2 regions of the Methylobacterium sp. SD274 genome follow, and region 2 is predicted to be linked to the other one. Evidence: predicted binding sites of a transcription regulator. Region 2 holds the regulator's gene; the other holds the start of a gene.

Region 1 (5,597 bases), on a different contig from region 2:
CTCGGGCTGGTAAGTACGACTGGGATGCGACAGAGTTCGCGTCTCGACAGCAGGCCGAAGCAATTCGGCCTGGCCGCGATGGGATCAAGAGGCTGCCGCCATGTTCAACCTGTTCGATCTCTTGCAGGCGCAGGGCGGCATGGACCCCAATGGTTTCCTGGGCGCCAACGGTTTCGGCCAGCAATTCGGATTGTCGCCGGACCAGACCCGTCGGGCCATGGAAGCGCTGATGCCGGCCCTGACGCTCGGCCTCCAGCGCAACGCCGCCGCCGATCCCACCGGCTTCACCCAGATGTTCAGCTTCATGGACCCGGCCGCGCTCACCGCCCCGCAGGCCAAGCCGCAGATGGATGCCATGATGCGCCAGCTCTTCGGCTCGCAGCATCTGAGCCAGGCCGTCCTGCAACAGGCGGCTGCGGTGAGCGGCGTGGCGACGCCCGCCCTCCGGCAGATGCTGCCGCTCATGGCCGGCATGGTCGTGGCGGGGATCGTCCACGTGATGATGAATCCGGGGCAGCCCGCTCCCCAGCCCGCGCCTCTCCCGCCCTCGCCCTTCGGCATCCCGACCCATCCCTATTGGACCGAGATGATGAACGGCTTCATGAAAGCGAGCGGTGCGATGCTGTCTTCGCCGATGCAGGCAGGCCCCCCTGCTCGCACCGCCCCGGCACAGAAGAGCCTGCCGCCCGCACGCCTGTTCCCGGCGGCCCGACCGGCGCAGGATTCCACCTCCGCGCCCGAATCCCGTCAGGCCTCGGCCGGCGCGCAGCAAGGTGCTGCGCTGAACCCGTTCGATCTGTTGCAGCAGATGTTTCAGTCCGGGCTGGAGGTTCAGCAGGAAAACGCCAGGACGATGCAGAGCCTGTTCGACAGCCTGTGGCGTGACGGCATGGCGTCCGTGGGCCCGTCGAAAGCCAACAACCCGACGCCGAACCGGCCCGGCCAGACGCGGCGCTGAAGCCGGCGCCGTCCGAGACGCGCGGGGCACGAACCCTCAAATACTCCGGGTGAAGGCCTGCGCGACAGATTCGTAAAGCTCGCGGACCCGGTTGGTGTAATTCAGCAGCGCCGTGACGATCCCCAGGACGATCACGCTGGCAATCAGCGCATATTCGATCGCGGACGTCCCGCTTGTATCTCCGGCGAACCGCGAAGCGCTTCGTGAAAGACGGGACGAAGGGCCAGCCGAGGACGCGATCGGCTTGGCGACCGTAGATGTCACATGGTTTTTTTCAGAAATCGTCATCGAGCGAGGCGATCCCTGAAGAAGCAGCGCCCGCCTTCCTACGACGAAAATCATTGCCGACGGTTTAAACAAATACCGGCGAAACGCCGTCGGACTTCCAATGGGTACGTGCCCCTCCGCCACCGCGAGCAGGGGCTCGACATCCGGTTCGATGTCCCACGATCCGGCAGCGACGGCCCGGCGCTTTCACCGCTCACATCGTCATTCCGCGTCACCGGGTTGCCCGGCCCCGAAGGGCCGAGCCAAAGGCGCGCTAGACATCACTATGCAGGACGAGACGGATCGGGTCTCGCCCTATCGAAAACGCGTGCCGCAAGCCCGCGACCGGGGCTGCCGTCCATCAAGCTTTTCCGGATTCCTTGCGCAGCGCGTCGATCCGTTTGGAGGCCTCGGCCTTGTCCAGATCCGGCTCGAACGAGTCGGGTGATTTCGCCTCCTCCGACAGGGTCTTGAGATAGGAAGCCTGCGCGCCGGTCATCGGCTCGTCGCCCGTGGTCCATTCACTCGGATCCTTGATCCGGTTCGATGCATCGCCACCCGCCGTCTTCGGGTTCTCGTTCTCGTCCGTCGCCTGCTTCTTCGTCATCGCTCGACCTCGTTCATGAATTGTTCTCTCCATAACGAGGCGGTCGCCGATGAGTTCCGAACCCTGACTATCCCCGGGATGCGGGGTGTAAGCCTCACTCCGCCACGATCCTTCGTTCCGGCAACCGGCGGCCATATCGTTGGTGCCCCGCTAGAGCTGCGCCCGACCACGTTGGGTCGGGACACATCTCCAGGCCTTTGTTTTGCCGCGCTCTTTTTCGCCGAACCGGGATCCACTTCGGCGGAGAGCGCTCTAGCCCGGCAGAAGTCCCGCCTGACGGTAAGTGTCGATCGCCGCATCGTAGGCGGAGAGATCCGACCGGCTTCTCGCCAGAAGTTGCGCGCCGGCGATGGCCGCGAAGATGCCCCAGGCTCTCGACGTGGCGGTCTCGGCGGTGACCGGGGATGCGGCGGTCAGCTGTCTGCCGATCCAGGCCACGTTCACCTCGGCGAAAGCTCGCACCTCCGCCTTCACGTCGTCCGGCAGGTCGTCGTGCTCGGCGGCCATCATGCTGCCGAGGCACATTCGGTTGTCATTCTGGAGCGCCGCGCGGAACGTGTCGGGGTAGCGCCGCAGACAGGCGACCGGATCCGGACATGCGTCCGATAGGGCCTCCAGGGCAGCGAACGCATCTTCCCGGTAGCGCCGCGCCACCGCCGCCCCCAGGGCAGCCTTGCCGGGGAAATAATAGTGGATGCTCGCCGCCTTGATTCCCACCTCCTCCGCGAGATCACGGAAGTTCAGGCCGCCATAGCCGCGTGCCTGCGCGGTCAGCCTTGCGGCGTTCAGGATCAGTTCCCGGGTGCTCTCACTCATCCTCCGCTTGTACACCTGCATTCTATCGATTGGCAGGTAGACGTTGACGTGTCGTCATCGACCTGCATGGTATATCTACCAACTGGCAGATAGAGAGCGTTGCCCATGAAAATCTACGACCGGGAGGCGGGTCCCCACCCCGCACGAATCCGCATCGTTCTCGCCGAGAAGGGGCTGGAGGAAAGGGTCGAGTTCGTCAGCATCGACCTCATGGCCGCCGAGCAGAAGCAGCCTGGTTTCCTGGCGATGAACCCGATTGGGAAGGTCCCGGTCCTCGAACTCGATGACGGAACGATCATCACCGAATCCACGGCGATCACGGAATATCTCGACAACCTGGACGGCCATCCGACCCTCACGGGTACGACACCGCGTGACAAAGGCGTCATCCACATGATGCAGCGGCGCGCCGAGATGATGCTGATCGATGCCGTCGACGATTATTTCCATTACGGCACCCCCGGCCTCGGCGGCGCGCTGCGGCCATGGCGGATGCCGGATTGGAGCGGGGCCAAAGAATGGGGGCAGCGGCGCGGCGCCTATGCCGTAGCCAACATGCCCTATTTCAACGATCTGCTGGCGAAGCAGCCCTTTCTCGCCGGAGAGGGCTTCTCGATGCCGGACATCACCTTGTTCGCCGGGCTGATGTTCGCCGAGATCGTCGGCCTGCCGATCGCCCCGGAACTCACCGCCCTTCACGACTGGCGCGGCAAGGTCGCCGATCGTCCGGCCGTGAAGAACCGCAGCGGACAGGTCCCGAGGCCGGAAGACCTGGCGCGATACGGCGACGCGGCTTAGGGCCTGTTCGGGCTGTTTTTCCAGGGCTTCGCCTCACCCTGCTGAGGTGCCGCGTAGCGGCCTCGAAGGAGCCTTCCAGGGATCGCGCGACCACTGGAGGCCTTCTTCGAGGCCCGCTGACGCGGGCACCTCAGGATGAGGAAATCTGCTGGGATGTTCGATTTCGGTTAGGATCGTCCGCTGAAAAATCCGAGCAGGCAGGTGTCTGGGAGCCGCAGGCTTCCACACCGGGACCGTCCATCGCGCCCGCCTGCGTGATGGACGGCGAGCCTCGTCACGAAGGACCAGCTCGATGTGAATCCCCGGTGAGCGAGGGCAAGGCGTCGTTCACGCCTCGTCCCCGCAAGCGCCCGCGACGTGGCCCCGCGAAGTGCGGTCCGAATTACGCCGCCACCGCCTTCGGCTGAACCTCGGCGGTGTAATCGTCCATGAGCGTCTTGGTCATGGCGGCCGGCGTGAAGCGGTAGGGACCGATTTCGGAGACCGGCGTCACTTCGGCAGCGGAGCCGGTGATGAAGCACTCGGAGAAGCCCTCCATCTCCTCGGGCTTGATCCGCCGCTCGATCACCTCGAAGCCACGCCGGTGGGCGAGGTCGATGACGGTCTGGCGGGTGATGCCGTTGAGGAAGCGGTCGGCGAGCGGGGTGTGGACCACGCCGTCCTTGATGAAGAAGATGTTCGCACCGGTGCATTCGGCGACGTAATCCTCCCAATCGAGCATCAGGGCGTCGGCATAGCCCTTGTTCTCGGCCCGGTGCTTCGAGATCGTGCAGATCATGTAGAGGCCCGCCGCCTTCGAGGCGGAGGGAATGGTCCGCGGATCGGGCCGGCGATAATCGGCCATGTCGAGGCGGATGCCCTTCATCTTGGTCTCGGGATCGAAATAGCTCGGCCATTCCCACGCGGCGACGGCGAGATGGATGGTGTTGTTCTGGGCCGAGACGCCCATCATCTCCGAACCGCGCCAGGCGACGGGACGCAGGTAAGCGTCGGTGAGGCCGCTGGTCTTGAGCACGAGTTCCTTGGCCGCTTCGATCTCGGTGACGCCGTAGGGAATCGTGAAATCGAGATACTGCGCCGAGCGGAGCAGGCGCTCGGCATGCTCGTGGCTCTTGAAGATCCGTCCACCATAGGCGCGCTCGCCCTCGAACACCGCTGAGCCGTAATGCAGGCCGTGGCTGAGCACGTGGATCTTGGCCTCGCGCCACGGCACCAGCACGCCATCGAACCAGATGGTGCCCTCGCGTTCGTCGAACGGGATCACGGACATGACGAATTCCTTGAATCCGCGGGCTCGCATCGTCGCGCCTGCGGGGTCGATCGATCGGGTTGGCGCGATGGCCAGGCAATGCCCCGCGCAGTATCCGCGGGGACGGAGGTCCGCAAGACGGCCGTTACGGCGAGCCGGCCCCGGGGAGGCTTGACGGGTATCAACGCCCCTGAGATATGTCAACAACACTGACGTATATTGAGGATGTCGCCGGACGTGACGCGCCAATCGACCCTGGCAACGAGCCCGCCCCCCATACCCCCGTCCGGGGAGGATGACGGGCTGGCGGATTCAGGTCTCGCGCCCGAAGGCGTGCGCGTATCCGACAACGGCATCACCAACGATCTCGTCGAACTGCTCTTTTTCGCCTACCGCGATTTCGTCGGCGATCCGGACCGGATGCTGGCCGAATACGGGTTCGGGCGGGCGCATCACCGGGTGCTCCATTTCGTCTACCACTATCCCGGCCTGACCATCGCCGAACTCCTCGACATCCTGCGGATCACGAAGCAGAGTCTGAACCGGGTTCTCAAGGATTTGATCGAACAGGGTCACATCGTGCAGAAGACCGGCCGGAGCGACCGCCGGCAGCGTCTGCTCTATTGTTCGGAGACGGGCGCCACCCTCACGGCCGAGCTGACGCGGGTGCAGGTACGGCGGGTCGCCCGCGCCATCGCGGACCCGGTGGGGGATGGTCCGAAGGACGCCCGGGACAAGAGCGGATTTGCAGCGGCACAGGGGTTTCTCATGGCGATGATCGAACCCGAAGAGCGCGCGGCGGTGACGAGCCTGATGGCGCGGCGCGCCCGGAGCCGTCGCTGACATGGCATCGCCGGAACTGAAGGTCCGCGCCGAGCTTCCCGACCACGCGCCGCATATCC
Region 2 (5,597 bases):
GGATATGGGCCATGATGGGCGCGGACCAACCGAGCGCATCATAGATCTGGCCCTGCCGTGCGGCGTTCGTGAGGTGGTCGTCGCCACGGATCACATGGGTGACGCCCATGTCGTGATCGTCGACGACGACCGCGAGCATGTAGGTCGGATTGCCGTCGGAGCGGAGCAGGACGAGGTCGTCGAGATCCTTGTTGGCCCAGGTCACGCGGCCCTGAACCTGATCCTCCACCACCGTCTCGCCCTCGGATGGGGCGCGCAGGCGGATGACCGGCTTCACGCCCGCCGGTGCCTCCGAAGGATCGCGGTCGCGCCAACGCCCGTCATAGCGCATGGGACGTCCCTCGGCCCGCGCGGCTTCGCGCATGGCGGTGAGTTCGTCCGGCGTCGCGTAGCAATGATAGGCGTTGCCCGAAGCGAGCAGGCTTTCCGCTACCTCGCGGTGCCGCGCGGCGCGGGCGAACTGGTAGACGACGTCCCCATCCCAATCGAGCCCGAGCCAGCGGAGCCCGTCGAGAATCGCATCGATGGCGCCCTGGGTCGAGCGCTCCCGGTCGGTATCCTCGATGCGCAGCAGCATTCTGCCGCCGAAATGACGGGCATAGAGCCAGTTGAAGAGCGCCGTGCGCGCTCCCCCGATATGCAGGTACCCCGTAGGGGAGGGGGCAAAGCGCGTAACGACGGGTGACGACATCGGGCGGTTAAACTTGTGCGTGAAGTGAGAGGGCGGATCGACCGGCCCGGATCGGCGCATGTAGCATGCGTTTTCGATGACGTTAAGAAAGCGTGGCGCCGAGTCGCGAAACGGGGACGATTTCGCGCGGGCGGCATCTCTCGCACTTCGCGAGCCGTGAGGAGAGACGCAGCCGGAGATGGCGCAGGCCAATGCGCGAGCCGCGGGTGCGACGGGTGCTGCCTCGGCCTCGTCACGCTCACCCGCGATCCTGATCGGCGCGATTAGACGCTGGATCGTCGACGGGCTGGTTCAGGAATCCGAACAGAGGCGCCTGTCTCCCTGGCTTGCCGTCACGTTCGGTTTTGGCATCCTCGTCTGTTTCACCGCCACGGATGGTCAGCCGGCGCTGGCAGCACCCCTCCTCGTCGCGTCCGCACTCTCTGCCCTCGCACTTCGCCTCGGTTCGAGGCCCGTGGCCTTGGCATTGGTTCTCGGACTTGCCGCAGCCTTCCTGGGCTTCGCGGCCGCCACTCTGAGGATGCAGGTCGTAGCGGCACCCGTCCTGGCCCGGACGACGATTGCCCCGCTCACCGGATTGGTGGAAGCCCTCGACGAACGGGAAGTCGGCGCCCGCCTGATCGTTCTCGTGGAAAGTTTCGGCAACCTCCCGCCGGACCGCCGGCCCACGCGGGTCCGCGTTTCCTACAAGAAGGCCCTCGCGCTGAAGCCGGGCGATTTCATTTCGGCGACGGCACGGCTCCTGCCGCCGCCCGACGCGGCCCGCCCCGGCGGATATGATTTCGCCCGGGATGCCTATTTTCGCGGGATCGGTGCCGTCGGTTCCCTGATAGGCAAGATCGACGTCAAGCCTCCGCCCAGGCCTTTGCCCCGCTCGGTAGCGCTGGCAGCCGCCGTAGACGACGCCCGCAACGCGCTGACCCGGCGCATCACCGACGCCAATGGCGGGCAGGCCGGCGCGGTGGCCGCCGCCCTGGTAACGGGAAAGCGCGGCCTCATTAATGCCGAGACCAACGAGGTTCTGCGTGCGGCGGGAATCTACCACGTCGTCTCGATTTCCGGCCTCCACATGGTGCTCGCAGCCGGCGTCGTGTTCTGGCTCGTCCGCGCGCTGCTCGCCCTCGTTCCGGGGCTCGCCCTGGTTTGGCCGATCAAGAAGATCGCCGCCGGTTTCGCCATGGTGGGTGTCACGGCCTATTGCGTCTTCTCGGGCTGGGATATCGCTGCCGAACGCTCGCTCATCATGACGTTGGTGATGCTCGGCGCGATCCTGGTGGATCGCCCGGCTTTGAGCATGCGGAACCTCGCGCTCGCTGCCCTCATCGCCCTCGCGCGAGAGCCGGACGGGATTCTCGAACCGAGCTTTCAGATGTCCTTCGGCGCGGTTGCCGGCCTCATCGCTTGCGCCGGCGCGCTCAATCGCTGGATGCCGCCACGCGAAGGTGCGGGCCTCTTGGCCCGAACCTGGCGGTTTCTGGCTGTCGCGGTCCTTGGCACACTGGCGACGACCTTGATCGCCCAGATCGCCACGGCGCCCTTCGCGACCTATCATTTCCAGACCGTCCAGCCCTTCGGCATCGTCGGCAATGCCCTGACCTTGCCCCTCGTCTCCCTGGCGGTGATGCCGGCGGCGGTTCTTGGGATCCTCGCCTATCCCTTCGCACTGGACCAGCCGGTCTGGTGGGCGATGGGGCTCGCCGTACGCGGGATGCTCACGATCTCCGGCTGGATCAGCGGGTTCGGACACGCCACCCTCGTCGTCCCGGCCTATGGCAGCACGGCACTCTGCCTGCTTGCTCTCGCCCTGCTCCTGCTGACACTTCCCGTCTCGAGCTTACGCTGGATCGGCCTTGCTCCGGCCGCTCTCGGTGTCGTGCTCGCTACCATGCCGCCGCGTTACGACGTCTACATCGACCGTGAGGGTGGCGGTGCAGCCTTCCGCGACGGGGACGGCCGATTGAGCATTCTCGGCAGCCCGCCGGCCTTCGTCCTCGAACAATGGCTCAAGGCGGATGGCGATTCGCGGAAGGTCGCCGCCGTCGCAGCCTCGCCGAGAAGCCGATGCGATACCGGCGGATGCGTCGTCGAGTTAGGGCCGGGTCGGATCGTCGCCCTCGTCAAGGACAAGCGGGCCTTCGCGGAGGATTGCGAACGGGCGAGTGTGATCATCGCCCGCCGTGACGCACCCAAAGACTGCCGGGCCGGCTTCGTCATCGATCGCGCATACCTGGCTCTACGCGGCGCCACCACCATCCGTTTCGGCCCCGAAGGACCGCAGGTCACGTCCGCCCACCAACCTCATTCTCGTCCGCCATGGCGGCGGGCGGTCGCCGTCGTCACGCCGTCCCCTTCGCCTCCGAAGGAATCGGGACCAAGTCCGAAACCCATAAAACCCGAGGGCGACGACGGCGATCCGTCATCCGAAACGCAGTCGGACGGGCTTCAGTAACGACGGACCAGGCTGACGAGCCGCCCCTGGATCTGAACACGATCCGGACCCAGAACCCTCGTCTCGTAGGCTGGGTTTGCCGCTTCCAGAGCGATGGAGGAACCGCGGCGACGCAGGCGCTTCAATGTGGCCTCTTCATCGTCGATGAGGGCAACGATGATGTCGCCCGTATTCGCAGTGTCCTGCTTCTTGATCACGACAAGATCACCGTCGAGGATACCCGCTTCGATCATCGAATCGCCACGGACCTCCAGCGCGTAATGTTCGCCGCCGGCCAGGAAGTCCGGTGATAGCGTCACGGAATGGCTCTGGTTCTGTATGGCGGAGATCGGCGTGCCCGCCGCGATCCGTCCCATGACCGGGATCGTGATCGACCTTCCGCTCTCGTCCTGGGCCTGGGTCGTTGGCTGGCGCAGGGACGGCATCGCCTTGGACCGACCGCCTTCGACTACGCTCGGCGTGAAGCGGCGAACTTCACCGGCGGGAGCGGGCTTCGGCGCCAGTGCACCGGTCAGGCTCTCAGGCATCCGGATCACTTCGATCGCCCTGGCGCGATTCGGCAAACGACGCAGAAATCCGCGCTCTTCGAGGGCCGTGATCAACCGGTGGATCCCCGACTTCGATTTGAGATCGAGGGCGTCCTTCATCTCGTCGAAGGAGGGCGGGACGCCACTCTCCTGCATCCGTTGTTGGATGAATTGGAGAAGATCCAGCTGCTTACGCGTCAACATACAGATCACTCTTCCACTGAAGCCAATGGCCGCGACTAACGCCGCTGAAACAAAACACGAACACGGTAGACGTTCCGCAAGTGTTCTGCAAGGGTTCCGTTAACCCGGTGGTAGAGTTTGTTCCTGAGGCGCAATGTTCCGCTCAAGGCGCCTTACCGCGGGCCGGCTTGGCGTCCGCCGGTATCACCCGCCGGGCCCTTCAATCATCCGAAGGGGCTTCGTGCCGTGGAGGCTTATCCTGCCCCTGTAAGGTGGGCCTTCACGGTGTCCGGCGGAACCGCGCGCCCGGTCCCCGCCGATGACTTAGTCGGTCACCGACGGCCGGGGAGCCATGCGATGTGGCGGGTACTCTGGCGGCAGCGTCGATCAGTCGAGATAGTCACCATATTTCTCGACATGGCTGGCGAGGCCGAGGCCGTGCTCGCGCACGAGGCGTTCCGCCAGATCTGCATCCCGCGCTTCCAATGCCTTGATGATCGCCACGTGTTCCTTGATCGAATTGGCCGCGCGTTCCCCCTGACGCAGCGCGGTGTTGCGAATACCGCGGACATGCATCAGCAGGTTGCTGGTGATGTCTTTGATCACGTCGCACTGGCCGAGCGAAATGATCTTCTGGTGGAAGCGAATGTTGGCTTCCGAATACTCGTCGAGATGATCCGACGGGCGCCCTTCATAGAATTCTGGAAAGTGCTCACGCAGGCAGTGAAGTTGTTCGTCGGTGGCCCGCTCGCAGGCGAGGCGCGCAGCCATGCTCTCCAAGGCAGACCAAGCCTGGATCATGCTGACAATTTCTTTCTTCGACTTCTTGATGACGAAGACACCACGACGGGCCTCGAACCGCACGAAGCCTTCCTGCTCCAATACCGTCAGCGCTTCGCGCACAGGGGTGCGGCTCACGCCAAGGTTCAAGGACAGCTTTCGCTCATCCAGGCGAACCTCTTCACGCTGATTATAAATGTTCATGTTCGTGATTGCTTCTTTGAGCGCGTCATAAGCCAATGCACGCAAGCTTGAAGTCGCAACGATAGGCTTTACTTGAAATGTGTCGGTTTTAACCATTTTTCATGCCACCTAGAATAATTTAAACTCGCACACGCGGGCGAGCACACTTGGTGTGAAGCATGCCAAACTCGCGTTTGAAATACAAGGAATGCCTCGGCCCGCTCAAAGCTCTTAACATAAGCTGAGTGGCGCTTTCCTCGCTACGGTTCGAAGAGCAGACTTCCGATTACCATGAAGGAAGGAGTTGTATTCTTCCCGTGTCGACCGGCCATGCGACGCCTCGCGTTCGGGCGATCCGATGCTGATCGGCACAATCGTGCAAATCCGTTTGACAGTTGGTATTTGGTATGCCACCAATTGCCTATCGGGTCGGAGGGCTTACAGCAGTTTTCGACTGCTAGATCGGGTCAAAGCGCCTTCTGTGTTCGAGGCAGGCGCGGGATCGCCAGCCGGCGAACGGCGCCCGTCTGGCGGTAGGCATTATAAAACATGGTGATTTGGTTGTGTCCACCATCGACCCCGCCAAGTCGCCGCAAAGATTAAGCTGCGCGGAATACCCAAAGAGATCATAAATTTTTGGATTCCCGTTGAAGAAAATCCACGCCCCGTCGAGGGAGGATGAAACGTCACGCTGGCCGACTTCACGGCAACGCCAACTCCAAAGTCACTGCCAGGACGTCGATTTAACGTCGAGGAATCCCGCGGTCTCCGAAGCCGCATCACA

The links. The regulator LexA, encoded in region 2, represses DNA repair genes until DNA is damaged. The targets are predictions, from matches to a motif close to TGTTCNNNNTGTGTTCNG.
Region 1: the regulator LexA is predicted to act here: its motif matches at 1,843-1,860, upstream of IPV08_RS20260 (DUF3072 domain-containing protein).

What each region holds. Positions count from the first base shown of each region.
Region 1 covers NZ_JADIJP010000029.1:46,132-51,728, forward strand. The annotation lists gene IPV08_RS20250 (DUF937 domain-containing protein) at 101-958, shown strand; gene IPV08_RS20255 (hypothetical protein) at 995-1,246, opposite strand; gene IPV08_RS20260 (DUF3072 domain-containing protein) at 1,587-1,832, opposite strand; gene IPV08_RS20265 (TetR/AcrR family transcriptional regulator) at 2,085-2,648, opposite strand; gene IPV08_RS20270 (glutathione S-transferase family protein) at 2,754-3,446, shown strand; gene IPV08_RS20275 (branched-chain amino acid aminotransferase) at 3,829-4,716, opposite strand; gene IPV08_RS20280 (helix-turn-helix domain-containing protein) at 4,921-5,538, shown strand; gene IPV08_RS20285 (response regulator) at 5,540-5,597, shown strand, end outside.
Region 2 covers NZ_JADIJP010000021.1:80,864-86,460, forward strand. The annotation lists gene gltX (glutamate--tRNA ligase) at 1-691, opposite strand, end outside; gene IPV08_RS17560 (ComEC/Rec2 family competence protein) at 870-3,140, shown strand; gene lexA (transcriptional repressor LexA) at 3,134-3,871, opposite strand; gene IPV08_RS17570 (GntR family transcriptional regulator) at 4,238-4,930, opposite strand.